Linked DNA regions of Azospirillum brasilense. Each later gene encodes a partner of the first gene's protein in a complex. Links are inferred from orthologs where the notes say so. Each region holds a gene or a part of one and is shown in the gene's direction. Other genes may lie near its edges. The genes, in order: rodA and mrdA.

Region 1 (14,758 bases):
TTTCTGCTGATCGTGGCGCTCGGCCTCGTCGTGGCGTCGCTGTTCTCCGGGCTGTTCTTCATGGCGCGCGGCGGACAGGGCGATTCGCGCAAATCGAATCGGGCGATGCGGATGCGCGTGGCGCTCCAGGGGGTGGCGCTGGTGCTGTTCCTGCTCGCCATCCTGACCCACGGCTGATTGAGGACATCCACGGAAATCATGGTCAAGCTGACCCGCATCTACACCCGCGGCGGGGACCGCGGCCAGACTTCGCTCGGCGACGGGCGCCGCGTGCCCAAGCACGACCCGCGCGTCGCCGCCTACGGCACGGTGGACGAGGCGAACGCCGTCATCGGGCTGGCCCGCCTGCACACCGTGGACCAGCCGGAGACCGACGCCATGCTGGCGCGAATCCAGAACGACCTGTTCGATCTGGGCGCCGACCTCTGCACGCCGGAGGCGGAGGACCCGCCCTATCCGCCGCTGCGCATCCTGGAGTCGCAGGTGGACCGGCTGGAGGCGGAGATCGACGCGATGAACGCCGACCTCGCCCCGCTCACCTCCTTCATTCTGCCCGGCGGCTCGCCGGCGGCGGCGCATCTGCATCTGGCCCGCACCGTGGTGCGCCGCGCCGAGCGGCTGATGACCGAGCTGGCGGAGGTGGAACCGGTCAACCCGGCGGCGGTCAAATACGCCAACCGCCTGTCGGACCACCTGTTCGTGCTGGGCCGGAAACTGAACGGGAACGGAGCGGCCGACGTGCTGTGGGTTCCGGGCGCAAACCGTTGATGCAATTCCGCCTCCTTCGCGCTTGCGGCGTAGGCGGCGTTGACAGCCAAAACATCAACTTCTATGGTCGCAGCGCTGTCACAAGCTGCCCGATTCGGCGCCAGCGGCGAAGGTGCGCCTGCATAATTCAAGAAAAGGGTGGGATATGAAGGTCCTCGTCCCGGTCAAGCGGGTGGTCGATTACAACGTCAAGATCCGCGTCAAGGCGGACGGTTCCGGCGTTGAGACCGCCAACGTGAAGATGAGCATGAACCCCTTCGACGAGATCGCCGTCGAAGAGGCCGTCCGCCTCAAGGAAGCCGGCAAGGCGACCGAGGTCATCGTGGTCACCGTCGGCCCGACGGCCGCGCAGGAGACGTTGCGCACCGGCCTCGCCATGGGCGCCGACCGCGGCATCCTGGTCCAGACCGACGCCGAGACGCAGCCGCTGGCCGTCGCCAAGGTGCTCAAGGCGCTGGTCGACAAGGAAGGCCCCGATAAAAATGGGATAGGCCTGGTCATCCTGGGCAAGCAGGCGATCGACGACGACTGCAACCAGACCGGCCAGATGCTCGCCGCCCTGCTGGGCTGGCCGCAGGGCACCTTCGCCTCCAAGGTCGCGCCGGGCGAGGGCTCGGTCACCGTGACCCGCGAGATCGACGGCGGCCTGGAGACGGTGCAGCTGACGCTGCCCGCGGTCGTCACCGCCGACCTGCGCCTGAATGAGCCGCGCTACGCCTCGCTGCCCAACATCATGAAGGCCAAGAAGAAGCCCATCGAGACGCTGGCCCCCGACGCGCTGGGTGTCGACGTGGCGCCGCGCCTGACCACGCTCAAGGTCGCCGAGCCGGCCAAGCGCAAGGCCGGCGTCAAGGTCGCCGACGTGGCCGCCCTGGTCGACAAGCTCAAGAACGAAGCCCGCGCGATCTGAGGGGCCAATGCGCCTTGAAGGGAAAGTGATCTGACATGTCCATTCTCGTCATTGCCGAACACGACAACGCCGCGCTGAAGGCCGCCACGCTGAACGCGGTCAGCGCCGCCGCCAAGATCGGCGGCGACATCCACGTTCTGGTCGCCGGCCAAGGCGCCCAGGCCGTCGCCGAGGCGGCGTCCAAGATCGCCGGGGTGGCCAAGGTGCTGCTGGCCGACGACGCGGCCTACGCCCATCCGCTGCCGGAGAACGTCGCGCCGCTGGTCGTCAATCTCGCCAAGGGCTACGGTCATGTGCTGGCCGCCGCCTCGTCGGAGGGCAAGAACCTGCTGCCGCGGGTCGCCGCGCTGCTCGACGTCGCGGCGATCTCCGACATCACCGGGGTGGTCTCCGCCGACACCTTCGAGCGGCCGATCTACGCCGGCAACGCCATCGCCACGGTGAAGTCCGCCGATCCGATCAAGGTCGTCACGGTGCGCACCACCGCCTTCGAGGCGGCCGCCGCGACGGGCGGCTCGGCGACGGTCGAGAGCATCGCCGGGACGGGCGACGCCGGCTCGGCCAAGTTCGTCGGCCAGGAGCTGACCAAGTCGGAGCGTCCGGAGCTGACCCAGGCCAAGATCGTCGTGTCGGGCGGCCGCGGCATGCAGTCGGGCGACAACTTCAAGCTTCTGGAAGCGCTGGCCGACAAGCTGGGGGCGGCGGTCGGCGCCAGCCGCGCCGCGGTGGACGCCGGCTTCGTGCCGAACGACTACCAGGTCGGCCAGACCGGCAAGATCGTGGCGCCCGAGCTGTACATCGCCGTCGGCATTTCCGGTGCCATCCAGCACCTCGCCGGCATGAAGGACAGCAAGGTCATCGTCGCCATCAACAAGGACGAGGAGGCGCCGATCTTCCAGGTCGCCGACTACGGCCTCGTCGCCGACCTCTTCAAGGCGGTGCCGGAGCTGACGGCCGCGCTGGACAAGGCGTAACCGGCCAGTCCTCTTCCGAAGACCAGCGGGCCAAAGACAAGCGGGAAAGCTCATATGTCCACGATCAAGAAGATTGGCATCATCGGTGCCGGCCAGATGGGCAGCGGCATCGCCCACGTCTGCGCGCAGGCGGGATACGAGGTCGTCATCTCCGACATCAGCGCGGAGATTCTGCAGAAGTCGGTGGCCGCCATCTCCAAGAACATGGACCGTCAGGTTCAGAAGGGGAAGCTGACGGAGGCCGACAAGACGGCGGCGATCGCCCGCATCTCCACCGGCTCCGACCTGTCCGTGTTCCATGACGCCGATCTCGTGGTCGAGGCCGCGACGGAGAACGAAGCGCTCAAGCGCGAGATCTTCAAGAAGCTGGTCCCCAACCTGAAGCCCGAGGCGCTGATCGCGACGAACACCTCGTCGATCTCGATCACCCGCCTCGCGGCCTCGACCGACCGCCCGTCCAAGTTCATGGGCATGCATTTCATGAACCCGGTGCCGGTGATGCAGCTCGTCGAGCTGATCCGCGGCATCGCGACGGACGAGGTGACCTTCAACGCGATTGCCGAGCTGACGGCGAACATCGGCAAGACCGCGGCGGTGGCCGAGGACTTCCCGGCCTTCATCGTCAACCGCATCCTGCTGCCGATGATCAACGAGGCGGTCTACACCCTCTATGAGGGCGTGGGCGGCGTCCAGGCCATCGACACGGCGCTGAAGCTGGGCGCCAACCACCCGATGGGCCCGCTGGAACTGGCGGACTTCATCGGTCTGGACACCTGTTTGGCGGTCATGCAGGTCCTCTATGAGGGTCTGGCCGACAGCAAGTACCGCCCCTGCCCGCTGCTGGTGAAGTATGTCGAGGCCGGCTGGGTCGGACGCAAGGTCGGCCGCGGCTTCTACGACTACTCCAAGACCCCGCCGGTCCCGACCCGCTGACGCGGAAGGTAAGGACGGACGCTTTTTGCGAAGCCCGCCGCGGGAAACCGCGGCGGGCTTTATGCATGTGCGGAACCGCTGCGCTCGCGCTCTGTTCGTCCCGCAGGGGAACGGCCCACAAGGGACCAAGGCGAACAGCGGAAAGGACGGGGGCGATGCGGCGCGGCTTCCTGACGGCGATGCTTGTGGCCTGCCTGTCCGGCCCGGTTCTGGCGCAGGCGCCGGGCTCCGCCCCGGCGTCGCCCACCACCCTGTCCCGGCAGGAGCGCAACTTCATCGCCGAGGCGCTGGCCGACGGCATGGCCGAGCAAACGCTCGGCAAGCTCGCGCAGGACCGGGCGGAGACGGAGACGGTCCGCCGCTTCGCCCGCCGCATGGCCGACGACCATGGGCTGAAAATCGACCGGCTGGCCGGTATGGCGCTGCGCCACGGCATCCCCATCCCGCGCGAGCCGAGCCTGTCCGCCCGCGCCCACATGTACAGTCTGCGCGACACGCCGGAGGGCGCCTTCGACCGCCGCTACATGGCCGCGGAGGAGGAGACCCACGCCCGTGCCATCAAGCTGTACGAGGCCCAGGCCGAGCGCGGCGGCGAGGCGGGGGACTTCGCCCGCGACGCCCTGCCCATGCTGCACAGCCACTTCGAGGAGGCGCGGGGCATCATGGCCGAATTGTCGCGCCGTCCGGCCCCACCGCAGACCCAGGCGCCGCCGGGGGACGCACCGCCGGGAACCTCAGGATCGTCGGAGTGACCAGAATTCCCTCGCCCCTCCGGGGAGAGGGTTAGGGTGAGGGGCACCCGCAAGGGCGTCCACGCTCTGCAATGAGCCGGCGTGGTCGGCCTGCGGCCGCCCCCTCATCCTGACCTTCTCCCCAGAGGGGAGAAGGAACTTGCACCCCTCACCCGCCCGTCTTCACCACGCCGCCGCGGCTGTCGCGGTTGGGGCCGCCGCCATGGCCCATGTGCTTGCGCAGGAAGGCGATGACCTCCGGCGAATCCCACTCCACCGCGCCCTCGATGCGGCCAAGCTCGCGGCCCTCCTGGTCCACCAGCAGGGTGGTCGGCAGGCCGCGCAGCTTCAGAGTCTGCATGGAGGCGCTCGACGGGTCGAGGTAGAGGGCGAGGTTCTTCACGCCGGTCCGCTGGTAGAAGGGCTGCACCTGATCCTTGCCGCCGCGGTCCACCGACAGCGCCACCACCTGGAACCCCGGCCCGCCCAGCTGTGCCTGGAGGCGGTCGAGCGCCGGCATCTCCTTCACGCAGGGCGCACACCAGGTCGCCCAGAGGTTCAACAGGACCAGACGGTCCTTGAACTCCGACAGGTCGACCCGGCGCCCCTCGCCGTCCAGGAAGGGAAGCTCCGGCACCGGCGTCAGCGGCTCCATGTAGCGGAACTTGTCCAGCCCCACCGCCGTCACCCCGGGAGAGGGCTGGTCCAGCGTCAGCACGGCGGGCGGCGGCGGGGCCGACGGTCCGGCCAGCGCCATCCACAGCCCGGCACCGCCCAGCGTCACACAAAAGATTGCGGTGGCCGCCAAAGTCCGCATACTCACGCTTCCCGTCCTCCCATCCGTATTGTGTCCGCCATGAGCGCCGAACAGCCCAAGCCGAACTCACAAGACCGCAACTCCGCCCCGGCTGCCAGCCAGATGTGGGGCGGCCGCTTCGCCCGCGGTCCCGCCGCCATCATGGAGAAGATCAACGCCTCCATCGGCTTCGACAAGCGGCTGGCCGACCAGGACATCGCCGGGTCGAAGGCCCACGCCGCCATGCTGGCGCGCCAGGGCATCATAACCCAGGCCGACGCCGATGCCATCCGCGATGGGCTGGACCGGGTCAAGGAAGAGATCGACTCCGGAGCCTTCACCTTCAAGGTGGAACTGGAGGACATCCACATGAACGTGGAGGCCCGGCTGGCCGAGCTGATCGGCGAGCCGGCCAAGCGCCTGCACACCGGACGGTCGCGCAACGACCAAGTGGCGACCGACTTCAAGCTGTGGGTGCGCGACGCGCTCGACCGCGCCGACCAGGGGCTGAAGGCGCTCCAGGCCGCGCTCATCGATCTGGCGGAGAAGCACACCGACACGGTGATGCCCGGCTTCACCCACCTCCAGGCCGCCCAGCCGGTCAGCTTCGGCCATCATCTGCTGGCCTATGTGGAGATGTTCGGGCGTGACCGCGGACGCCTGCGCGACGCCCGCGCCCGGCTGAACGAGTGCCCGCTCGGCTCCGCCGCGCTGGCCGGCACGCCCTACCCCATCGACCGTTTCATGACGGCGGAGGCGCTGGGCTTCGACCGGCCCACCGCCAACTCGCTGGACGCCGTGTCCGACCGCGACTTCGCGCTGGAGTATCTGGCCGCCGCCAGCATCTGCGGCATGCACCTCTCGCGCTTCGCGGAGGAGATCGTGCTGTGGTGCTCGGCCCAGTTCCGCTTCATCAGGCTGACGGACGCCTTCACCACCGGCTCCTCCATCATGCCGCAGAAGAAGAACCCGGACGCGGCGGAGCTGGTCCGCGCCAAGGCCGGGCGGGTCATCGGCAGCCTGAACAGCCTGCTGGTCGCCATGAAGGGCCTGCCGCTGGCCTATTCCAAGGACATGCAGGAGGACAAGGAGCCGGTCTTCGAGGCCGACGACACGCTGGCGCTGTGCATCGCCGCCATGGAAGGCATGGTGCGCGACATGCAGCCGAACGTGCCGGCGCTGCGCGAGGCGACCGACCGCGGCTTCCTCAACGCGACCGACCTCGCCGACTGGCTGGTGCGGGAGCTGAACATCCCCTTCCGCGAGGCGCACCACATCACCGGGCGCGCCGTGAAGGCGGCGGAGGACAAGCGCGTCGGCCTGACCGCCCTGACGCTGGAGGAGCTGCAGGCCATCGAGCCGCGCATCACCGAGTCCGTCTTCCCGGCGCTGAGCATCGAGGCGTCGCTGGACAGCCGGCGCAGCTTCGGCGGCGCCTCCCCCGTCCGCGTCCGCGAGGCCGTCGCGGCGGCGCGGGAGCGCTTCCTGTGAGGCGCCCGCTGCTGATCCTGGCGACGGCCGTCGTCGCGCTGACACTGGCCGGCTGCGGCAAGAAGCCGAGCTTCGTCGATCCCCCGCAGGGCAAGGCCGCCGACAAGTTCCCCGGCACCTACCCGAACCCGAAGACCGACCCCAAGCCCGGTCAGCCGTCCTCCGGAGCCCGCTTCCCATGAGCGCCTTCGCCTACCGCAACGGCGTGATGCACGCCGAATCCGTGCCGCTGTCCGCCATCGCGGCGGAAGTCGGCACACCCTTCTACTGCTACTCCACGGCGGCGCTGGAGGCGCATTACAGCGCCTACGCCGGGGCCTTCGCGGGGCAGGACGCCGACGTCTGCTACGCGGTGAAGGCCAACTCCAACCTCGCGGTCATCCGCGCCTTCGCGCGGCTGGGCGCCGGCGCCGACGTGGTGTCGGGCGGCGAGATGCGCCGCGCGCTGGCCGGCGGCATCCCGGCCGGCAAGATCATCTTCTCCGGCGTCGGCAAGACGCGCGAGGAGATGCGCGCCGCGCTGGAGGCCGGAATCCACCAGATCAACGTGGAATCCATCCCCGAGGTGGAGGCCCTGTCGGAGGTCGCGGTCAGCCTGGGCGTCACCGCGCCCATCGCCTTCCGCGTGAATCCGGACGTTGACGCCAAGACCCACGCCAAGATCGCGACGGGCAAGAAGGAGAACAAGTTCGGCGTCGACTACGACCACGCGCGGGAGGTCTACGCCCAGGCCGCCAAGCTGCCGGGCATCAAGCCGGTGGCCATCGCCGTGCACATCGGGTCGCAGCTGACCGACCTCGCCCCCTTCCGCGCCGCCTACGAGCGGGTGGCGGCGCTGCTTCATGTCCTGCGCGAGGACGGGCACGACATCACCCGGCTCGACCTCGGCGGCGGGCTGGGCATCGTCTACAAGCACGAGGCGCCGCCGGACATCGCCGACTACGCCGCCATGGTGAAGTCGATCACCGGCAACCTCGGCTGCCGCATCTCGCTGGAGCCGGGGCGCTCGCTGGTCGGCAACGCCGGCATCCTGGTGTCGCGGGTGATCTACCTGAAGCAGGGGCTGCACCGCCGCTTCGTCATCATCGACGCGGCGATGAACGATCTGATCCGCCCCACCCTCTACGAGGCCTACCACGGCATCGTTCCGGTGACCGAGCCCGCCAAGGGCGCCGCCACCGAGCCCTACGACGTCGTCGGTCCGGTCTGCGAGAGCGGCGACACCTTCGCGCTCCAGCGCGCGCTGCCGGCCATGGCGCCGGACGAGCTGGTGGCGATCCTGTCGGCGGGGGCCTATGGCGCGGTCATGTCCTCCACCTACAACACCCGCCCGCTGATCCCGGAGGTGCTGGTGAACGGCGACCGGTTCTCCGTCATCCGGCCGCGCGTGTCGGTGGAGGAACTGCTGGCGCTGGACCGCGTGCCGGACTGGTTGAAGGACTGATCCGCGACGGTCGCCGGCCCGCAATAACCGCTGCACAGATTCACCCATAAGGCGTATGATTCCCCGTTCGAGAAACGGGCGGGGATCATCATGGAGTGGGACGCGGCCTATGCCATCGGCCAGAGCGCAGTGGACGGAGACCACCAGCGCCTGTTTCAGCTGTTCAACCAGTTCAATGCGGCCATCGCCGCCGGCGAAACCCGGGAATCCGCGAACCGCTTCCTGCGTGAGCTGGCCGATTACTCGGCCTATCATTTCCGCCGCGAGGAAGGGCTGATGCACGCCATCGGGTACCCCGACTACGCGAAGCACAAGAAGATGCACGACACCTTCGCCGACTTCGTCCGCCGGCAATCCGACTCCGAAGAGCGCGATTTGGAGGAGGTCCAGTTCCTCCAGAGCTATGTCGAGATGTGGCTCTGCGGCCATATTCTGGTCATGGACAAGTGGTTTGGTGAATGGCTCGATGGCCGGGCCGGGAAATCCGGCGCGGCAGAGCCTATATCCTGACGGGTCCCCGGCTGCCGCCTCTCCCCCCAGGCCGGGACCAGGACTGCGGCAACCGGCTGGACGGGAGTGCGGGATGAGCGACAGCAACGACGGGTTCCGGTTCCCCCCGCGCAAGGAGGCGCCCCCCGCCCCTGTTCCGCGGGAGCCCCGCCTCCGCATGGGGCAGGCCCGCGCCGCCCTGCTCTGGGAACGTCTGTGGCCGGCGCTCTGGGCGCCCATCACCATCGCCGGGGCCTTCCTCGCTCTGGCCCTGCTGAACGTCTTCCTGCTTCTGCCGGGCTGGCTGCACGCGCTGGTCCTGCTTCTGTTCGTTGCCGCCATCGGCTGGACGGGGTGGCGCGGGCTGCGCGCCTTCCGCCTGCCGGACGAAGACGCCGCCCGACGCCGGCTGGAGCGCGACAGCGGCCTGCCCCACCGCCCCCTCCACGCGTTGCGCGACAGGCCCTCCGGCAACGACCCCGTCGCCGCGGAACTGTGGCGCCTGCACCAGGAGCGGGTCCGCGCCGCCATGCGGCGGCTGCGCGTCGCCATGCCGCTGTCCGACGGCCTCGCCGCCCAGGACCGCTACGCCCTGCGCGCTCTGGTCGCGCTCGTGCTGGTCGCCGCGGGCGGAGCGACCTGGGGCGACTGGAAGCCGCGTCTGGTCGCCGCCATCACCCCGCATTTCGGCGGAACGGCGACGGCGTCCGTCGCGACGCTCGACCTGTGGGTGACGCCGCCGGAATACACCGGCCTGCCGCCGGTCTTCCTGAAGTCGGCCAACCCCGCCCACACGCCGAGCCTCGCCGATCCCGTGCCGGTCCCCAAGGGCAGCCTCGTGCTGGCCCGCGTCACCGGCGGCAGCGGGACGCCGGCGCTGGAGGCCGGAAGCAAATCCGCGGCCTTCGAGGCGGTGGACTCGTCCACCTTCCAGATCCAGCAGCCCATCGAGGACGGCACCCGCATCGCCGTGACCCAGGGGTCCAGCGTGCTGGGCGGTTGGAACGTGCGGATCATTCCGGACAACCCGCCGACCATCGCCTACGCCAGCCCCCCGACCAAGGGGGAGCGCGGCGCGCTGCGGCTGGACTACACCGCGCAGGACGATTACGGGCTGGCCGAGGCCAAGGCCGTCGTCCGGCTGGACCTGCCGGAGGGCGAGGCCCCGGCGCTCGACCGCAGCCCATTGGAGCTGCCGCTGGCCCTTCCCGGCGTCCGCCCGCGCGAGGCGCGCAACGCCGCCTTCCACGATCTCACCGCCCATCCCTGGGCCGGGCTGAACGTCACCATCCGCCTGACCGCCCTCGACGGCGCCGGCCAGACCGGCAGCACGGAGGACGTGGCGATGGTCCTGCCGGAGCGCGTCTTCAACCACCCGGTCGCCCGCGCCATCGTGGAGGAGCGCAAGAAACTGACCCTGCGGCCGCAGCAGCTCCGCATCGAGGTGGCACGCGCTCTGGCCGAAATCTCATCCAGGCCCAGCCAGTTCGGCGGCGATCTGGTGGCCTTCCTGGCCATGCGCACCGCGGTGAACCGCCTGCTGCTCGACGAGGAGGGGGCCTCCGTCCCCGCCGTTCAGCAGCTGCTGTGGGAAACCGCGCTGCGCATCGAGGACGGCGGGCTGTCGCTGGCCGAGCGCGACCTGCGCGACGCCGAGAGCCGTCTCGCCGAGGCGCTGGAGCGTGGCGCCGACGACCAGGAGCTGAAGAAGCTGATGGACGAGCTTCAGGCGGCGCTCGACAAGTTCCTCGACGCCATGGAGCAGCAGATGCGCGAGGCGCTGGAGCGCGGCGAGCAAATCCCCATGGTGCCGCCGGAGATGGCCGACCAGATGATGGACCGTCAGGACCTCCAGCGCATGATGGAGCAGATGCGGCAGATGGCCGAGACCGGCGCCCGCGACGCCGCGCGGCAGATGCTGTCCCAGCTCCAGCAGATGATGGAGCAGATGCGCAACGGCGCCATGGCCCAGATGCAGCAGCAGGGCCAGAACGAGGCGGCGCAGATGATGCGCGAGCTTCAGGAGCTGACGCAGCGGCAACAGCAGCTTCTCGACCAGACCTTCCGCCAGTCGCAGGAGCAGATGGGCCGGCAGGATGGGCAGCAGGGCCAGCAGCAGGGGCCGCGCAATCGCCAGGGCCGCCCGCAGCAGGGGCAGCAAGGGCAGCAGGGCCAGTCCGGCAGCCCGCTGATGCAGAAGCAGGCCGAACAGCAGGAGGCGTTGCGCCGCCAGCTCGGCGAGCTGATGCGCCGCATGGGCGAGCAGCAGGGCGGCGAGATCCCCCGCCCGCTGGGCCGCGCCGAGCGGGCCATGCGCGACGCCGGCCAAGCGCTCCAGCAGGGGCAGCCCGGCTCCGCCGTTCCGTCGCAGACCCAGGCGATGGACGAGCTTCAGCAGGGCATGCAGGCGATGGCCGAGCAGATGATGCAGCAGATGATGGGCCAGCAGGGTCCGGCGATGAGCGGCCAGCAGCCCGGACAGGCGCAGCAGCGCCAGGGCCAGGGCCGCAACCGCGACCCGCTGGGCCGCCGCCCCTCCGGCTTCGGCAACTACAACAACGAGGACGTGAAGATCCCCGAGGAGGCCGAACTCCAGCGCGCCCGTGAAATTCTCGACGAGCTGCGCCGCCGTTCCGGCCAGTATGGCCGCCCGCAGATGGAGCGCGAGTACATCGACCGCCTGCTGAAGCAGTTCTAGGGCAGCGGAGCCTTCAGGGATTAAGCAAAGAGGTAACTCAGAAGATACGTGAATCACGAAAGACTGAGATCAAGGACATCACAAATAAGCACCGCCCGATGCTGAACGTTCTCGAACGAAAATCTCAATTCCGGATAGTTCATGACCGCGCTCCAGGTCATTTGCATTAGAGAAATCTGAAGCAAGACAGGCGGATCGGAACTGGGCAATCTCTCCAGTGCCTGCAGAGGGCACATTGAAAATGGAGAGCATCATGACGTCAGTGAAAGCTCAGCCAAAAGGCCAGTCCTTGGCTCAGGTGACAAAGGACTGGTGGCGCTGGTCTGTCGATCTTGACCGCAACGGTGGAGCAAATCCGTTTGAGGACACAACGGGAGCCTATGCTTCCGCTGGGCATATGCCCGACAGCCATATGTTCTATCTGGCCGGGATTGCTGGGAACACCGGCACGGCCATTGATGGGGTCACGACGCAAAGCAGAGCGTTCGAAGTCCCCGCCAACGACGCGATCCTGGTTCCGGTTATCAACACCGCAGAAACCGTCCCCGACTACGAGGCGTATCTCGGAAAGAGCAAAGTTCCCACGATCGATAAAGTCGAACAATACATTTACGACTGGAAGAACAGCTACGTACAAGACAAGTTTCTTCTCGTCGATGGCAAGCCGGTCCCGTTGGACAACAGCTATGTGGAGTCCGGGCCGTTCTCTCTGGGCAGTGTGGAGCCGGGCGACGTCGGGTACGACCTTTTTGGATTGAGGCCCGCCGGGACGGAGCAACAACCCGCTTTCGCCGGTGGATATTGGGGCGTCATCAAAGGCCTCGGTGTCGGCACCCACTCCATCGAATTTGGCGGCAGCATCGACTACAGCCTCACGGATGCGGGTTTCGGCCCGCCCGACGGCACTGTCGACTTCAGCTACAAAGTCGTCGACACCGTCACTGTGGTCCCCCCGAGCCATTACCATCCGGGCCATCACCATCCGAATGTGACACCATGCGGCATGGGCCTCTTCGATCGCTGATCAAGGAAGCCTTGGAACGATCCCGCTCGGGCCGCATGATCCCCGTGCCTTTTGCGGGGCGGAGGACCGGGCGGCTTTACCGAAGGGCGGCGCTGGTGCAGTATCCGCCGCGCAAGGCGCCGCCGCTTGCCCTTCCGGCACGGACGCCCCCGGACACAACGAACGTTTCCTCATGGTCGCGGTCCTTTCGAACCACGGGTCGGGCGGGCTGGCCCCGCAGCGCCCGGAACTGACGCTCGGCAGCAAGTTCCGCATGATCAACTGGGGGCTGGTGCTCCTGGTCTGCATCATCACGTCGGTCGGGGTGGCCCTGCTCTACTCGGCCGCCGGCGGCAACTGGCGGCCCTGGGCACAGCCGCAGCTCGTGCGCGCCGTCCCCGGGCTGGTCCTGATGCTGATGATCGCGCTGGTCGACGTGCGGCATCTGATGAAGTCGGCTTACGCCATCTTCCTGATCGTGCTCTGCCTGCTGGTGGCGGTGGAGCTGATGGGCCGCATCGGCATGGGCGCCCAGCGCTGGATCGACCTGGGTTTCTTCCAGCTTCAGCCGTCGGAGCTGATGAAGCCGGCCCTGACCCTGGCGCTGGCCCGTTACTTCCACGGCATCTCGCTGGACCAGATCGGCCGCCCGCTGCTGCTGATCCCGCCACTGCTGCTCGTCTTCGTCCCGGTGGCACTGGTGCTGATGCAGCCGAATCTGGGCACCTCGCTCTTGCTGATCATGGGCAGCGGGGCCGTCTTCTTCGCCGCGGGCGTGAGGATCTGGAAGTTCCTAGTGGTCATCGGCGGCGGACTGGCGACCATCCCCGTCGCCTGGGAATTCCTGCACGATTACCAGAAGCAGCGCGTCTACACCTTCCTCGACCCGGAGACCGACCCTCTGGGCGCCGGCTACAACATCCTGCAGTCGAAGATCGCCCTGGGTTCGGGTGGCCTGTTCGGCAAGGGCTTCATGTCCGGGTCGCAGAGCCAGCTGATGTTCCTGCCGGAGAAGCACACCGACTTCATCTTCGTGGTGCTGGCGGAGGAGTTCGGGATGGTCGGCGCGCTGATCCTGCTGGCGCTCTACCTGATGCTGTTCATCTACGGGGTGGTCATCGCGCTGAGCTGCCGCAGCCAGTTCGCCCGGCTGGTGGCGGTCGGCATGACCGCGCAGTTCTTCCTCTACGTGATGGTCAACGTGTCGATGGTGACCGGCCTGATCCCGGTGGTGGGCATCCCGCTGCCGCTGGTGTCCTACGGCGGGTCGGCGATGATGACGCTGATGATCGGCGTGGGGTTGCTGCTCAGCATGTCGGTTCACCGCGAGGTCCGCATCCCGAAGAGTGGCGTCACCGAACTGTGACGCCGCCATGAGCCGTCTGCGCCTTGCCCGTCTGCTGTCGGCCGCCCTGCTCTACCTCGTGTTCAAGGTGATCCTGTACCGGGCCGCCGGGCTGTTCGAGGTGGCGCCCAACGCAAGCGCCTGGTACCCGCCCATCGGGCTGATGCTGGCTTTCGTGCTGTACGGCGGCCCGGCCGCCCTTCCCTTTCTCCTCATCCCGTCCGACCTGCTTGTCTATGGGACGGTGAACGGTTTCAGCCTGCTGATCATCCCGCAGGCGCTCGTGGTGGGCGCCACCGGGCTTGCCCTGCGGCGGGGGCTGGGAGGAGACGTCTTCGGAAGCGCGAAGGGCATCGGTGTCTTCATGGTCGCGGCGCTGGCCGCCGTCTCCCTCCTGCTCGTTCTGTCCACCACGGCGGTGCAGGCCATCACGGCGCAGCGCATCGCCATCGCGGGCAACGTAAACTTCGCCTACTGGCTGGGCGACCTGTCGGGGCTTCTGCTCTGCACGCCCGTGTTCCTGGCCATCTTCCGCCTGATCCGGCCGCCGCCCGGCGAGGTGGACCGTTGGCTGTCGCCGGACATGGGTACGGTCCTGCGGGCAGCCGCGCTCAGCGCCGCCGGCCTTCTGGCCTGGTCATTGACGCACGACCGGATGGCCACGCCGGCCAGCGCGGTCTTCCTGCTCATCCTGCCCATCGCGACGGCGGGATTCCTGTGGGGGTTCGCCGCCTCCACGCTGACCGCCTTCCTGACCAACGGCGGACTCGTGCTGACCATGCATGGGACGCTGGCCCCGTCTGAGGCCGTTGATCTCCAGGTCTTCATGCTGGCCGCCGGAGCCACGGGGCTGCTTCTGGGGGCCCTGGGCAGCACGCGCATGGAACTGCTCGGGCGCAACGCGCAACTGGTGCGCGCCATCGAGGAGGCACCGCTGGGCATCGCCCTGCTGGAGCGGCGACGGGAAGCCGGGGTGAGGGTTGCCTTCGCCAACCGCACCTTCCGGCGCTTCGATCCCGACATCGCCCCCGTCGCCCGCCGCCTGACGCACGGTCAGGGATTGGAGGTGGATGTCGAGCGGGCCGGGCGGACGCTGGCCTGGATGGTCAAGCCGGCCTCCGCCTCGCCATCGGGCGAGACGATGATCGCCATCGTTCAGGACGTGACGGAGCAGCG
Region 2 (14,692 bases), on another replicon or contig:
GATCGGCAACGACGCCTTCCAGGAGGCCGACACCACCGGCATCACGCGCCCCTGCACCAAGCACAATTACCTGGTGAAGGACGTCAACCAGCTCGCCCGCACCATGCACGAGGCCTTCTACGTGGCGCGCAGCGGCCGTCCCGGCCCGGTGCTGGTTGACATCCCAAAGGATGTGCAGTTCGCCGACGGCACCTACATCCCGCCGACCGAGGTCAAGCACAAGACCTACCGCCCGCAGGTGAAGCCCGAGATTGCCCGCGTGGAGGAGGCCATCGAGCTGATCGCCACCGCCAAGCGCCCGATCTTCTACACCGGCGGCGGCGTGGTGAACGCCGGCCCGATCGCAGCCAAGCTGCTGACCCAGTTCGTGAAGATGACCGGCTTCCCGATCACCTCGACCCTGATGGGGCTGGGCGCCTTCCCGGCGTCGGACCCGCAGTGGCTGGGCATGTTGGGCATGCACGGCACGTACGAGGCGAACCTCGCCATGTACAACTGCGACGTCATGATCAACATCGGCGCCCGCTTCGACGACCGCGTGACCGGCAAGCTGTCGGAGTTCGCGCCGGGCTCGAAGAAGATCCACGTCGACATCGACCCCAGCTCGATCAACAAGAACGTCGCGGTGGACATCCCCATCGTCGGTGATGCCGGCGCCGTTCTGGAAGACATGATCCGCATCTGGAAGGCCCGCCAGAAGCGCGCCGACCAGACCGCCCTGAAGGAGTGGTGGGGTCAGGTCGAGGGCTGGCGCGCCCGCAACTGCCTGAACTACAACCGCACCGAGGCGGTCATCAAGCCGCAGTATGCGCTGGAGCGGCTGCGCGAGGCGCTGCGCGGCAAGAACCATTACGTGACGACCGAGGTCGGCCAGCACCAGATGTGGGCCGCCCAGTTCCTGCCCTTCGACGAGCCGAACCGCTGGATGACCTCCGGCGGCCTGGGCACCATGGGCTACGGCCTGCCGGCGGCCATCGGCGCGCAGCTCGCCCACCCCGACGCCATCGTCGTGGACGTGTCGGGCGAGGCGTCCTTCCTGATGAACATGCAGGAGATCGGCACGGCGGTGCAGTACCGCGCCCCGGTCAAGATCTTCATCCTGAACAACAAGTACATGGGCATGGTGCGCCAGTGGCAGGAGCTGCTGCACGGCTCCCGCTACTCCAACAGCTACTCCGAGGCGCTGCCCGACTTCGTGAAGCTGGCGGAAAGCTGGGGCTGCGTCGGCCTGCGCGCGACCACGGTGGCCGAGGTGGATGAGGTCATCGAGAAGATGCTCGCCGTCACCGACCGCCCCTGCATCATCGACATCGCCGTGGACCCGAAGGAGAACTGCTTCCCGATGATCCCCGGCGGCAAGGCCCACAACGAAATCCTGTTCGGTCCGGAGGACAGCCCGTCCGACGCCACGCCGGAAGACGGCATGGTGCTGGTCTGATCGCGGCGACCAAGACGAACGGTTGAAGGCCCTCTGGCGGAGTACGGATCGTGGAAGAGAAGATCGAGAAGCACACCATCGCCGTGCTGGTGGACAACGAGCCGGGCGTGCTGGCCCGCGTCATCGGCCTGTTCTCGGGCCGCGGCTACAACATCGAAAGCCTGACGGTGGCGGAGGTGAACAACGCCGACCACCTGTCGCGCATCACCCTGGTCACCTCCGGCACCCGCATGGTGGTGGAGCAGATCAAGGCCCAGCTCGACCGGCTCGTGCCGGTGCACAAGGTGCACGACCTGACGGACGAGGGACCGTCGGTGGAGCGCGAACTGGCGCTGGTCAAGGTTGCCGGCACCGGCGAGCGCCGCATCGAGGCGCTGCGCCTGGCCGACATCTTCAAGGCGAAGGTGGTGGACGCCACCCTGACATCCTTCGTGTTCGAACTGACCGGCACGACGGCGGAGGTCGACGACTTCGTCGGGCTGATGGCCCAGCTCGGCCTCGTCGAGGCCAGCCGGACCGGCGTCGTCGCCATGTCCAAGGGAGCCACCGGGTTCTGATCCCGGCCTTATGACGGCGGGCCATGAGTGTGAAGCGACCCAGCCCGCCGTCCTTTATCCGCCTACCGAACAGTGTTCTGCTTGACGCGGCCCTTTCGCCGGTGGAGTAATTCCGCTGCGCAAAACTCGCACCACCAGATCGAAAAATCCAAGGAAGACCACCATGCGCGTCTATTATGATCGTGATGCCGACGTGAACCTGATCAAGGGGAAGAAGGTCGTCATCGTCGGCTACGGCAGCCAGGGCCACGCCCACGCCAACAACCTGCGTGACAGCGGCGTGAAGGACGTGCGCATCGCCCTCCGCCCCGGCTCGGCCACCATCAAGAAGGCCGAGAACGCCGGCTTCACGGTCATGTCCCCGGCCGAGGCCGCCGCCTGGGCCGACGTGGTGATGATCCTCACCCCGGACGAGCTGCAGGCCGACCTCTACCGCGACGATCTCGCCAAGAACCTGAAGGAAGGCGCCGCCCTGGCCTTCGCGCACGGCCTGAACGTGCACTTCAACCTGATCGAGCCGCGCGCCGACCTCGACGTGTTCATGATCGCGCCGAAGGGCCCCGGCCACACCGTCCGCGGCGAGTATCAGCGCGGCGGCGGCGTGCCCTGCCTCGTGGCCGTGCACCAGAACGCCTCGGGCAACGCGCTGGACATCGCCCTGTCCTACGCCTCGGCCATCGGCGGCGGCCGCGCCGGCATCATCGAGACCACCTTCAAGGAAGAGTGCGAGACCGACCTGTTCGGCGAGCAGGCTGTGCTCTGCGGCGGCCTGACCGAGCTGATCAAGGCCGGCTACGAGACGCTGACCGAGGCCGGCTACGCCCCGGAGATGGCCTATTTCGAGTGCCTGCACGAGGTGAAGCTGATCGTCGACCTCATGTATGAGGGCGGCATGGCCAACATGCGCTACTCGATCTCCAACACCGCCGAATACGGCGACTACAAGACCGGCCCGCGCATCATCACCCCGGAGACCAAGGCCGAGATGAAGCGCGTTCTGGAGGACATCCAGACCGGCCGCTTCGTCCGCGATTGGATGCTGGAGTGCAAGGCCGGCCAGCCGTCCTTCAAGGCGACCCGCCGCCGCAACGCCGAGCATTCGATCGAGCAGGTCGGCGAGAAGCTGCGCGCCATGATGCCCTGGATCGCCGAGCGCCGTCTGGTCGACAAGTCCAAGAACTGATCGGTTCCTGGATCGAGAAACGGGAAAGCGCGCCGCGAGGCGCGCTTTTTCGTTTGTGGGGCCGCTGCACTGTCTTGCCCCCACCCCGGCCCTCCCCCGCTGCGCAGGAGAGGGAGACGATGCGCAGCGGCGGCAGTTCCCTCCCCTGCGTCAGTGGGGGAGGGTCGGGGAGGGGGCAACCGCTCGCTTTCCCTTACACATCCCCCCGCGACCGATCCGCCTTCGGGCGCTCGTCGAGCAGCGGCCGGCCGGTGTGCACGAAATGCACCACCTCCGCGATGTTGGTCGCGTGGTCGCCGATGCGCTCCAGGCTCTTGGCGATGAACAGCAGATGCATGTGGGCGGTGAACATCTCCGGCAGGCGGGCCGCCGACTGGTTGATGCTCTCGCACAGGCTGGTGTAGAGCGCGTCGACCTCGTCGTCGGTGCGCCAGACGCGCAGCGCCAGCTCGACGTCGCCGTCCACGTAGGCATCCACCGCGGTGGTCAGGCGCTGGCGCACCAGGCGGCCCAGATTGGGCAGGGTGCTCATCGCCGGGGATTCGGGAAACTCCGCCACGGAGACGGCGCGGCGGGCGGTGTTGGCGGCGTGGTCGCCGACGCGCTCCAGATTGCCGGCGATCTTCAGGGCGGCGATCACCTCGCGCAGGTCGTCGGCCACCGGTTGGCGCAGCACCAGCATGCGCATGCAGTTCGCCTCGATCTCGTGCTCGTAGCTGTCGAGCCGCGCGTCTGACTCGACGATGGCGCGGGCCTGCTCCGGGTTCCGCTGGGTCAGGCAGGTCAGCGCGCCGTCCAGCTGGGTTTCCGCGGCGCCCGCCATCTGCACGATGCTGGCCTTCAGCCGCTTCATGGCGTCTTCGAACGCGGTGACGATGTGCGGGGCGGGGTGCTTCATGGGGCTGGCCTTATCGGTGCGGCGGACGGCCGGAAATCTTACCGTCTCGCAGCCCCGCAGGCCAGTGCCGTTGCCGCGGGGTGGCGCGGCGGGCGCCGCACGGGAACGGTTGATTTCGCATGTGCGAAATGGCAAGAGTCCGGCCCTTCTACCCCTTATGACCAAGCACGGACGCCGACCGTCATGATCGAACGCCGTTTCGAACAGATCATCTTCGCCAGCCGCTGGCTGCTCGCCCCCTTCTATCTGGGGCTCGTCGTGTCGCTGGTGCTTCTGCTGACGAAGTTCACGCAGGAGATCTTCCACATCGTCCCGCATGTGCTGGAGATGCAGGAAAAGGACGTGCTGCTGGCCGTGCTGACCCTGATCGACCTGTCGCTGGCCGGCAACCTGCTGCTGATGGTGATCTTCTCGGGATACGAGAACTTCGTGTCGAAGATCGACGTGGCCGATCACAAGGACCGTCCGGACTGGATGGGCAAGGTCGACTTCGGCGGGCTGAAGCTGAAGCTGATCGCCTCCATCGTGGCGATCTCCGGCATCCACCTGCTGAAGAGCTTCATGAACATCGACAACACCAGCAAGGAAAACCTGATGTGGATGGTCATCGTCCACATGACCTTCGTGGTGTCGGGCGTCCTGCTGGCCCTGATGGACCGGCTGGAGGGAAGCCATCACGGAGCGCACGGCAAGGCTGCGGCCGCGGCGAAATCCGACCATCATTGAGGCCGCCGGAGGGGGCCGGCACCGGGGCGCCGGAGCGGTTTCAAACCCGACACAAAGCCGTTGCGGCGGGTTGGGAATCAGCCTAAGGATACCCCCGCCGCGAGCGGGGCGTTTGGCCGGACGCCGGAGGCTTCCTCCTCCTGTTGACGGAAAATTAACCCTGACACGGCAGTGTGGCGGGCACCGAATGATGGCGATCCGCCAGCATCTCGGGGACTGGACATTCCGCCGGGACCGGCCTTGCCTCAAGGACCGCCTCCCATCGACCAGAGCGCCGGACCGGCGCCGGCACCCGCCCCACGGGCGTCGGCAACAGGGCTCGGCAAGGCGTGCCGGCTGCACTCTCCGCTTGAGCGCGAAGGGGCATTCGTCTATGGAACCGTTGGCGGGCGTGGCCCTCCGCATCGGAGCGGGCACATCGCCGGCAAGGCCGTCTCAACCGCAATGAAGAGTTAGTCGGGTCCATGCTTTCCAAACTCCTCGGCGTGCTTTCCGCCGACATGGCGATCGATTTGGGGACGGCCAACACCCTGGTCTATGTCAAGGGCCGCGGCATCGTTCTGAACGAACCCTCGGTCGTGGCCATCGCCAACGTCCGCGGCAAGAAGCAGGTGCTGGCCGTCGGCGACGAGGCGAAGATGATGCTGGGCCGCACGCCCGGCAACATCCAGGCCATCCGCCCCCTCCGCGACGGCGTCATCGCCGACTTCGAAGTCGCCGAGGAGATGATCAAGCACTTCATCCGCAAGGTGCACAACCGGCGCAGCTTCGCCAGCCCGCAGGTCATCATCTGCGTGCCGTCGGGCTCCACCGCCGTGGAGCGCCGCGCGATCCAGGAATCGGCGGAGGCCGCCGGCGCCCGCCGCGTCTTCCTGATCGAGGAGCCGATGGCCGCCGCGATCGGCGCCGGGCTTCCGGTGACGGAGCCGACCGGCTCCATGGTCGTGGACATCGGCGGCGGCACCACCGAGGTGGCCGTCCTGTCGCTGGGCGGCATCGTCTATTCCCGCTCGGTCCGCGTGGGCGGCGACAAGATGGACGAAGCCATCATCGGCTACATCCGCCGCACCCACAACCTGCTGGTCGGCGAAGGCTCGGCGGAGCGGATCAAGAAGGAAATCGGCTCGGCCTGCCCGCCGGAAGACGGCGAGGGCCGCATCCTGGAGATCAAGGGCCGCGACCTGATGAACGGCGTGCCCAAGGAGCTCATCATCTCCGAGCGGCAGATCGCCGAGTCCCTGGCGGAGCCGGTGTCGGCCATCGTCGAGGCGGTGAAGGTCGCGCTGGAGCACACGGCGCCGGAACTGGCCGCGGACATCGTGGACAAGGGCATCGTGCTGACCGGCGGCGGCGCCCTGCTGGGCAACTTGGACTTCGTCCTGCGCCACGCCACCGGCCTGCCGGTGTCGATCGCCGACGACCCGCTGTCCTGCGTCGCGCTGGGCACCGGGCGGGCGCTGGAAGAGATGAAGACGCTGCGAAACGTCTTGGTCAGCGCCTACTGATTGGTGTATTGCTCGGTTGGGTTCCCCCGGTGGTTCGTCCATTCGCCGGCGTAGCCGGGGGCGGATCGCGTACCTGGACGGGATGATCCTGTGAAGCCTCGCAATTCCGGTTCCGTCGTGCGCCTTGCCGCTCCGCTGCGGGCGCTCGCCCAGCGCTTCTCCTTTCTCTTGCTGGTGCTCGCTTCCATCGCCCTGATGATGGTGGGCCGGATCGACGCGCTGTCGGTGGACAGCGCGCGCGCTCGGGTGACCGACGCCTTCGCCCCGATCCTCGACGCGATCTCGCGCCCCGCCGCCACCGCCGCCCATGTCGTGGAGTCGGTGGTCGAGGTGCAGAACGCCTTCGAGGAGAACCAGCGGTTGAAGGCGGAGAACGCGCGGCTGCTGCAGTGGAAGCAGGCGGCGCTGCGGCTGGAGGCGGAGAACATCAGCCTCCGCTCGCTGCTGAAGGCGACGCCGGAGCCGTCCTCCTCCTTCATCACGGCACGCGTCATCGCCGCTCCCGGCAGCTCTTTCCTGCGCACGCTGGTGGTCACCGCCGGCCGCCGCGACGGGGTGCGCAAGGGGCAGGCGGCCATCGCCGGCAGCGGGCTGGTCGGCCGGGTGATCGAGGTCGGGGAGTGGTCGGCGCGCGTCCTCCTGCTGACCGACATCAACACACGCATCCCCGTGGTGCTGGAGCGCTCGCGCCAGCGGGCGGTGATGGCGGGCGATAATTCCGACCAGACGCGGCTCCTTTACCTGCCGCCGGAAGCCCCGGTGCAGGTGGGCGAGCGGGTGGTGACCTCCGGTCATGGCGGGCAGTTCCCGCCGGGCCTGCCGGTGGGCGTGGTGTCCTCGGCTGGTGAACGTGGCGTCCGGGTGCAACCGAACGTCGATCTTTCGCGGGTCGAGCACCTGCAGCTGGTCGAGTTCAGCCTGCCGGGAAGCGAGTCGGAACCGTCATCCGAGTCGAAATGACGCTGACCCTGTGGCAGCGGCTGGACAAGACGGGGCGGAATCTCGCCCCGTTCGCGGTGACGGTCATGCTGGCGCTGGCCGGGATGATCCCGGTGCCGCTGCCCGGCTATGCGTCGGTGGCGCCTTTCCTGACCGCCATCGCCGTCTATTATTGGGCGATTCATAGGCCCGACCTGATGGGGCCGGGCACCGCCTTCCTGATCGGGTTGCTGCAGGACCTGCTGACCGGCGGACCGCTGGGGGTGAACGCGCTGGTGCTGGTGCTGGTCCATTGGGCGGTGTCCAGCCAGCGGCGCGTGCTGGCGTCCAGCACCTTCGCCCTGATGTGGTTCGGCTTCGGGCTGGTCATGATGGGCGTGGCCTGCATTCAATGGCTGGCCTTTTCGGCGCTCCAGGCGACGGTGCTGCCGTTCCGGCCGGCGCTGTTCCAGGCGCTGTTGACCATGGCCTTCTTCCCGGCGATCGCCTGGATGCTGATCCGCGTCCACCGTGCGTTTCTGCAGGGATAGCCGGCAAGGGTGACGGGCAGGGATGATCTGGCAGAGGATGTGAGCCTTTGACTGCGATGGACCGCGACACCGACCGCTACCGCCTGCTGACCCGCCGCGCCGCCGTGCTGGGCGGGCTGAAGCTCGCCGGTCTGTCCGCTCTGGTCGGGCGGCTCTATTACCTTCAGGTGGTGGAATCCGCGCGCTACACCATGCTGGCGGAGGAGAACCGCATCAGCCTGCGGCTGGTCGCTCCGTCGCGCGGCACCATCGTCGACCGGTTCGGCGCGCCGTTGGCGGTGAACCAGCAGAACTACCGCGTCGTCGTGGTGTCGGAGCGCACGCGCAACATCCAGGACACGCTGGACAAGATCTCCAAGATCGTCCCGCTGACCGATGGCGACCGCCGCCGCGTGATGCGCGAGCTGCACCGCAAGCGCCGCTTCGTGCCGGTCACCGTGCGCGAGAACCTGACCTGGGAACAGGTCGCCACCATCGAGATGAACACGCCGGACCTGCCGGGCGTCGCCATCGAGGTCGGCGAGATCCGCCACTACCCGGAGGCGGAGGCGACCGCCCACATCCTGGGCTATGTCGGCGCCGTGTCGGAGGCGGAGCTAAACGGCGACCCGGTGCTGTCGCTGCCCGGCTTCCGCATCGGCAAGGCCGGGATGGAGAAGTATCACGAGAAGGCGCTGCGCGGCACGGCGGGCACCAGCCAGCTCGAAGTCAATGCGGTCGGGCGCGTTATCCGTGAGCTGTCGCGCGACGAGGGTCAGCCGGGCCGCGAGGTCCAGCTGACCATCGACATCGGCCTGCAGAAATTCGTGCAGCAACGGCTGTCGCAGGAGGTCAGCGCCTCCTGCGTGGTGATGGACGTGCACACCGGCGGCATCTACGCCCTGTGCTCGCATCCCAGCTACGACCCCAACCAGTTCACCATGGGCATCAGCGCCGAGCTGTGGGAGGAGCTGCTGTCCAACCAGGCGACCCCGCTGAACAACAAGGCGGTGGCCGGGCAGTACCCGCCGGGTTCCACCTTTAAGCCGGTGGTGGCTCTGGCGGCGCTGGAGTCTGGCCTGATCAGCCGCAACCACACGGTCTTCTGCCCGGGCCACATGGACCTCGGCGACCACCGCTTCCACTGTTGGAAGAAGGGCGGGCACGGCACGGTGGACGTCGTCGGCGCGCTGCGCCATTCCTGCGACGTGTGGTTCTACGACGTATCGCGGCGCATCGGCATCGACCGCATCGCCGAGATGGCCAACCGCTTCGACATGGGGCAGCTGACCGGGCTGGACCTGCCGCACGAGCGGCCGGGCCTGATCCCCTCCATCGACTGGAAGAAGGGCGCGCTCGGCAAGCCCTGGGCGCAGGGCGAAACGCTGATCGCGGCGATCGGGCAGGGCTACGTGCTGTCCACGCCGATGCAGCTCGTCGCCATGACCGCGCGGCTGGCCAACGGCGGCTTCGCGGTGAAGCCCCACCTGACCAAGCAGATCAAGGCGCTGTCGGGCGAACAGACGAGCTGGCCGCCGATCGGGGTCAAGAAGGAAAATCTCGACCTCGTCCTGCGCGGCCTCTACGAGGTGACCAACGCGCCGAACGGCACCGCCTACAAGTCGCGCATCACCGAACCCGGCTATGAGATGGCCGGCAAGACCGGCTCCGCCCAGGTTCGCCGCATCACCATGGCCGAGCGCAGCACCGGCGTGAAGAAGAACGAGGACCTGCCCTGGCGGGAGCGCGACCACGCGCTGTTCATCTCCTATGCGCCGGTCAGCTCCCCGCGCTACGCCTGCGCGGTGTTCGTGGAGCATGGCGGCGGGGGGTCCACCGCGGCGGCGCCGATCGCGCGGGACATCCTTCTGGAATGCCAGAAACGCGATCCGGGCCGCGCCGCCGTGGCGGAAAGCGCCCCGCCGCCCCCGCCGCCGGGGGGAACCCGGGGCTAGGGGCTCTGGAGACGCGCGGCCGGTCAGGCCGCGCGCACCTCGGACAGGAACTGATCCACCTCGCGCTTCAGGCTCGATGCGCGTTCGGCCAGTTGGTCGGCCGCCTCCTTCACGCTGTGGGTGGCGGTGCTGGTCTCCGACTCCGCCTGCTGGATGCCGGCGACGTTGCTGGACACCTCCGCGGTGCCGCTGGCGGCCTGCTGGGCGTTGCGGCTGATCTCGCCGGTCGCGGCACTCTGCTGTTCGACGGAAGCGGCCATCTCCGCGGTGGAGCGGTCGATGTCCTCCACCTGGGTGATGATGGCGCGCATCGCGTCCACCGTCCGGCCGGAGGCGCTCTTCACCGCGGCGATCTGGTTGCCGATCTGCTCGGTCATCGCGTGGGTCTGGTTGGCGAGATTCTTCACTTCGCTCGCCACCACGGCGAAGCCCTTGCCGGCCTCCCCGGCGCGGGCGGCCTCGATGGTCGCGTTCAGCGCGAGCAGATTGGTCTGGGCGGCGACGGCGTTGATGGAGGCGACGATCTGGTCGACCTGCTCGATGGCGGCGGACAGGGAATCGAGCTGGGCCTGGGCCAGATTGGCCCCATCCGCCGCGGCCTTGGAGCGGGCGGCGGCACGGGTCACGCGCTCGGCCAGTTCGTGGATGGAGGCGGACATCTCCTCCGACGCCGAGGCGACCGTCTGCACGTTGGCGCTGGCCTCCTCCGATGCTCCGGCCACGGCGTTGCATTGGGCGCCGACCTCCTCGACCGCGGAGGCGAGCTGTGCGGCCGTGGCCTGAAGCTCCGTCGCGGCGCCGCCGACGTCGTTGACGATGACGCCCACCTGCGATTCGAAGCGGCCGGCCAGCGCGAGCATCGACGCGCGCTTCTCCGCCTGGGACCGGGCCTCCGCCTCCTTGGCCTCGCGCTCCATCGCGCGGCTGTGGAGGAGGTTGCGCTTGAACACGTCCGCGGTGGCGGCGATCGCGCCGACTTCATCCTTGCGGTCGGTGCCGTACACCTCGGTGTCCAGCTTGCCGTCGGCCAGCCCACGCAGGCAGGCGACGATGGCGGTCACCGGGCGGACGATGCCGAACTGCGACATGAGCCAGCCCAGCAGCAGCCCGACGAGAATGCCGACCGCGGCCGCCGCGATGAGCTGGACGGCCCGCCGCTCCGCCAGTTGGGAGGCGTCGTCGGACAGCCGTGCCGCCTTGTCGTCGGTGTAGGCGGTGTATTTGACGCTCAGATCCTGGAGCTTCCGCGCGGCGACGGCACTGTTCTCGACCGAAGAGAGAATGTCCTGATGGAATCCGACGGCGCCCTTCGCGTTGATCTGACGGGCGACAGCCAGAGTCTGTTCCAATTGAGTCTTGTAGAGCGACAGCGCCGTTTCGAAGTCTGCCAGCAAGCGCTTCTGCTCGGGGTCGGCGGTTTCCTTGACCCTCGTGAGGTTCGTGGACAGCGTTTCGCGGCCCGTCGTGATGGAGGGCAGGACCTCCGGCAGGTCGGCCGGGTTGGCGGCAAGGCGGTATTCGTCGCGGAGCAGTTCAGCCACCAAGCGATTCAGCCGCGCGCCGACCCTCATGTCATCGCCGGAAGCCTTGATCTCGTCGGTGGCGCGGCTCAGCGCGTCCAATCCGGAGACTGACGTCGCCGTGATGCCCGCGCAGATGGCTCCCAGCAAGATGATGATGGACAAGATTTTCGTGGATATCTTGAGGTTGCTTAGAAGCATGGTGGTTCTCTCTTTTTTGACATGGCGGATTGGATGCGCCATGGCAGGTATCGAACGGAGACCCTCGACTGCATACGGTAGTGTGTAAGTTTCTTACCTATTTTACATCTAAACATTTATCATCTGGATGTGACATGCGGTTTTGCGCCGCGATATCGTTCAGGAACCGACGGCCCGCCGGTTTGTTTTTTGAAGGATTAAAATCTGGGTGGGCAAAAATGGCTGGCGGACTGACCAATTGGCTGGTCGATGTGATGCACACGATGAATTACGTCGGCATCTTCCTGCTGCTGGTCCTGGCGCGGGTCATCCCGCCGGTTCCCGCGGAATCGGTCATTCCATTGGCCGGCATCGCGGCGGCGCAGGGCGAGTACAATCTGCTCGGCGTTGCCTTGGCCGGTGGGTTGGGCTCGCTGGCCGGGCAGCTGGTCTGGTTCCTGCCCAGCCGTCTGATGGGCCGCGACCGGTTGGAAGCCTTTTTAAAACGCTACGGCCATTGGCTGACGATCCACCCCAAGAAGGTCCGACGAAGCACGGAGTGGTTCGGAAAGCATGGTGGGATCGCCGTCTTCCTGACCCAGCCGGTGCCGGGGGTGCGGACGCTGATCTCGATCCCGGCGGGGGCCTGCCGGATGTCGATCCCGCTCTACTGCCTCTATTCCGGAGCCGGCTCGATCCTGTGGACTCTGCTGCTCGCCTGGACCGGCTACATGCTGTCCCGCTGGCCTTTCGCGCACAGCCTCGTGGGCTACTTCACCGTGGGCCTGCTGGTGGTCCTGGTCGGGCTGTACCTGTACCGGCTGGCCAGCCATTTCCACGGCATCCGTCGCGCCCAGAAATCGTCGCGTGGACCGGACGGCGATCCTCCCGTGGCGGGGGCACCGCTCAGTCCTTAAGGCTCAGCCCGTAGGGATCAGCCCATGGCCCAGCCGGCCATACCGGTGACGGCCATGCCGAGCGCCCAGAGACCGAAGGCCGCCAGCGCCACCCCCGTGCAATGGTTCAGCCGGGTCAACCCGCGGTCGGAGATGCGGTGGCGAACGGCGGCGACGCCCATGGACAAGGTGAACCACCACAAGGATGCGCCGATGAAGACTCCGGCCACCAGCGTGGAGGCGTCCACCCGCCCCAGATTGCCGCCCAGCCCGAAGCCGGCGAAGATGGCGATGAAGGCCATGATGGTCGCCGGGTTGGTCAGGGTTAGCGACAGGCCGGTCATGAAACCGCCGAGGAAGGACGGCGTGTCGGGCGCGCTGGCGGCCTCGCGCTCCTCATCCTCGGGCTTCTGGCGGAAGGTGCGGATCGCGACGACGAGCAGGAAGATGCCGCCGACGAGCTGGAAGGCGATCTCATGCCCCTGAAGGAAGTCCAGGGCGGCAGACACGCCGAAGGCGGCGATGGCGCCGTAGATGGTGTCGGCCACGGCCGCACCGAACCCGGTGAAGAAGCCCATCAGCGGTCCGTGCTGGAGCGTGCGCCGGATGCAGAGCAAGCCGATGGGACCGACGGGGGCGGCGATGGCGATCCCAAGGACGATGCCCTGCAGCAGCACCACCAGACCATGCACGCCGATCACCTCATCCAATATGCGATTCCCCCTGCGGACAATGGCGGGCGTGATAGCGGCCTACCGCCCTTCCGTCAACCGGCGTCGCGGGAGGGGGGCCCGTCCGGCCTGTGACCTGCGGCGGCAATCCCCCTGTTACGGGTCGGGAGGGTTGGATATCCTGGGAGTCACGACCCGGCAGGCGGGCAAACCGGAACGGGGAAGCGGAACGATGACGATGACGCGCATTCTGAGCATCCTGGCCCTGTCGCTGACGGCGGCGACCGTTCCCGCCGCGGGCCCGGCCCTGGCGGCGGACGAGTTCATGCCGGCGGTGGTGTTCGACCAGGGCGGCAAGTTCGACAAGTCCTTCAACGAGGCCGCCTACAACGGGGCAGAGCGCTTCAAGAAGGAAACCGGGATCGTCTACCGCGAGTTCGAAGTCACCAGCGAGAGCCAGCGCGAGCAGGCGCTGCGCAACATGGCGCGGCGCGGCGCCACCGTCATCACGGCGGTCGGCTTCTCCCAGTCCGCCGCTGTGGACAAGGTGTCGCGGGAGTATCCCAACACGAAATTCTGCCTGATCGACGACAAGCTGGAGCTGCCCAACGTCCAATCGGTGACCTTCAAGGAGCATGAAGGGTCCTTCCTCGTCGGCATGCTGGCGGCGCTGGCCTCGCAGAGCGGGAAAGTCGGCTTCATCGGGGGCATGGACATTCCGCTGATCCGCAACTTCCTGACCGGCTACGAGCAGGGCGTTCGCCATGTGAAGGCGGACGGCGAGGTCTTCACAAACATGACCGGCACCACCCCCGCCGCCTGGAACGACCCCACCCGCGGGGCGGAGCTGGCCAAGAGCCAGTTCGGGCGCGGCGCCGACGTGGTCTTCGCGGCGGCCGGGGCGACCGGGCTGGGCGTTCTCCAGGCCGCGGCGGACGGCGGCAAGCTGGGCGTCGGGGTGGACAGCAACCAGAACTGGATTCATCCGGGCAAGATCCTGACCTCGATGGTCAAGCGGGTGGACGTGACCGTCTACGACTGCATGAAGTCGGCCAGGGACGGCAGCTGGACGCCGGGCCACCGCGTCGTCGGGCTGAAGGAGGAGGGCGTCGGCTACGCGCTCGACGAGAACAACCGCAAACTGGTCACGGCCGAGATGGAAAAGGCCGTCGAGGAGGCCAAGCGCAAGATCATCGCGGGTGAGCTGGTGGTGACGCCGTATCAGCCGTGAGCTGAGTTTCCGCGTCGTCGACCATTGCCCCCTCCCTAACCCTCCCCCGCTGACGCAGGGGAGGGGATTAAGCCCCCTCTCCTGCGAAGCGGGGGAGGGAAGGGGCCCGCGGCGAAGCCGTGGGAAGGGTGGGGGCAAGAACCTTTCCATAAAAGATACCCCATGCCCCAACACTCTCCCGCCCTGGAAACCCGCGGCGTCAACAAGTGGTTCGGTGCCAACCACGCCAACCGCGACGTGTCGCTGGCCGTGCCGAAGGGCACCATTCACGGCGTGATCGGCGAGAACGGCGCCGGCAAGTCGACGATCATGAGCATCGTCTACGGCTATCTGCCCGCCGACGGCGGCGCCATCCTGGTGGACGGCCGCCCGGTGGCGGTGCGCAGCCCGCGCGATGCCTTGGCCGCCGGGATCGGCATGGTCCACCAGCATTTCATGCTCGTCGATCCCTTTACGGTGCTGGAGAACGTGCTGCTGGGGGCGG

The links.
Region 2: the proteins of rodA (region 1) and mrdA are in contact, whole or in part, in a crystal structure (PDB 6PL5), measured with the Thermus thermophilus proteins. The link is inferred for Azospirillum brasilense from one-to-one orthologs. Residues at the interface, in WP_223903423.1 of Thermus thermophilus: Phe161, Val165, Phe168, Val169, Leu172, Pro198, Tyr199, Glu202, Tyr211, Arg212, Asp213, Gln220, Val221, Gln223, Ser224, Ile226, Ala227, Ile228, Gly229, Ser230, Gly266, Phe267, Val270, Leu274, Tyr277, Gly278, Leu281, Phe285, Leu289, Arg297; in WP_223903432.1 of Thermus thermophilus: Arg4, Ile5, His6, Leu8, Ala9, Phe12, Ala15, Leu16, Leu19, Gly20, Arg22, Ala23, Trp24, Leu26, Gln27, Val28, Tyr31, Tyr34, Leu36, Leu43, Thr45, Asp47, Lys156, Gln157, Gly158, Ser160, Val184, Leu201, Glu202.

The regions. Positions count from the first base shown.
Region 1 is NZ_CP012915.1:203,379-218,136, reverse strand. Bases 11,525-14,516 are described here. They hold rodA (rod shape-determining protein RodA), read left to right. Parts: upstream 11,525-12,430; coding sequence 12,431-13,603; downstream 13,604-14,516. Other genes in these bases: AMK58_RS14680 (ATP-binding protein), read left to right, coding at 13,611-14,516; AMK58_RS14690 (hypothetical protein), read left to right, coding at 11,525-12,258. Also shown: AMK58_RS14750 (twin transmembrane helix small protein), read left to right, coding at 1-177; AMK58_RS14745 (cob(I)yrinic acid a,c-diamide adenosyltransferase), read left to right, coding at 199-768; AMK58_RS14740 (electron transfer flavoprotein subunit beta/FixA family protein), read left to right, coding at 914-1,678; AMK58_RS14735 (electron transfer flavoprotein subunit alpha/FixB family protein), read left to right, coding at 1,714-2,652; AMK58_RS14730 (3-hydroxybutyryl-CoA dehydrogenase), read left to right, coding at 2,707-3,585; AMK58_RS14725 (DUF4142 domain-containing protein), read left to right, coding at 3,741-4,337; AMK58_RS14720 (TlpA family protein disulfide reductase), read right to left, coding at 4,486-5,133; argH (argininosuccinate lyase), read left to right, coding at 5,173-6,603; AMK58_RS14710 (peptidylprolyl isomerase), read left to right, coding at 6,600-6,785; lysA (diaminopimelate decarboxylase), read left to right, coding at 6,782-8,047; AMK58_RS14700 (bacteriohemerythrin), read left to right, coding at 8,138-8,557; AMK58_RS14695 (TIGR02302 family protein), read left to right, coding at 8,631-11,234; more of AMK58_RS14690, read left to right, coding at 11,488-11,524; more of AMK58_RS14680, read left to right, coding at 14,517-14,758. UniProt on the Escherichia coli protein: Peptidoglycan polymerase that is essential for cell wall elongation. Also required for the maintenance of the rod cell shape. Functions probably in conjunction with the penicillin-binding protein 2 (mrdA).
Region 2 is NZ_CP012914.1:1,215,112-1,229,803, forward strand. What follows is about bases 7,346-10,271. They hold mrdA (penicillin-binding protein 2), read left to right. Parts: upstream 7,346-7,832; coding sequence 7,833-9,710; downstream 9,711-10,271. Other genes in these bases: mreD (rod shape-determining protein MreD), read left to right, coding at 7,346-7,776; AMK58_RS05565 (methyl-accepting chemotaxis protein), read right to left, coding at 9,734-10,271. In the rest of the region: AMK58_RS05520 (acetolactate synthase 3 large subunit), read left to right, coding at 1-1,438; ilvN (acetolactate synthase small subunit), read left to right, coding at 1,489-1,995; ilvC (ketol-acid reductoisomerase), read left to right, coding at 2,159-3,178; phosphate signaling complex protein PhoU, read right to left, coding at 3,372-4,076; AMK58_RS05540 (TIGR00645 family protein), read left to right, coding at 4,260-4,802; AMK58_RS05545 (rod shape-determining protein), read left to right, coding at 5,267-6,307; rod shape-determining protein MreC, read left to right, coding at 6,398-7,267; more of mreD, read left to right, coding at 7,264-7,345; more of AMK58_RS05565, read right to left, coding at 10,272-11,395; AMK58_RS05570 (DedA family protein), read left to right, coding at 11,650-12,327; AMK58_RS05575 (LysE family translocator), read right to left, coding at 12,345-13,007; AMK58_RS05580 (BMP family lipoprotein), read left to right, coding at 13,210-14,208; AMK58_RS05585 (ABC transporter ATP-binding protein), read left to right, coding at 14,371-14,692. UniProt on the Escherichia coli protein: Catalyzes cross-linking of the peptidoglycan cell wall. Responsible for the determination of the rod shape of the cell. Is probably required for lateral peptidoglycan synthesis and maintenance of the correct diameter during lateral and centripetal growth.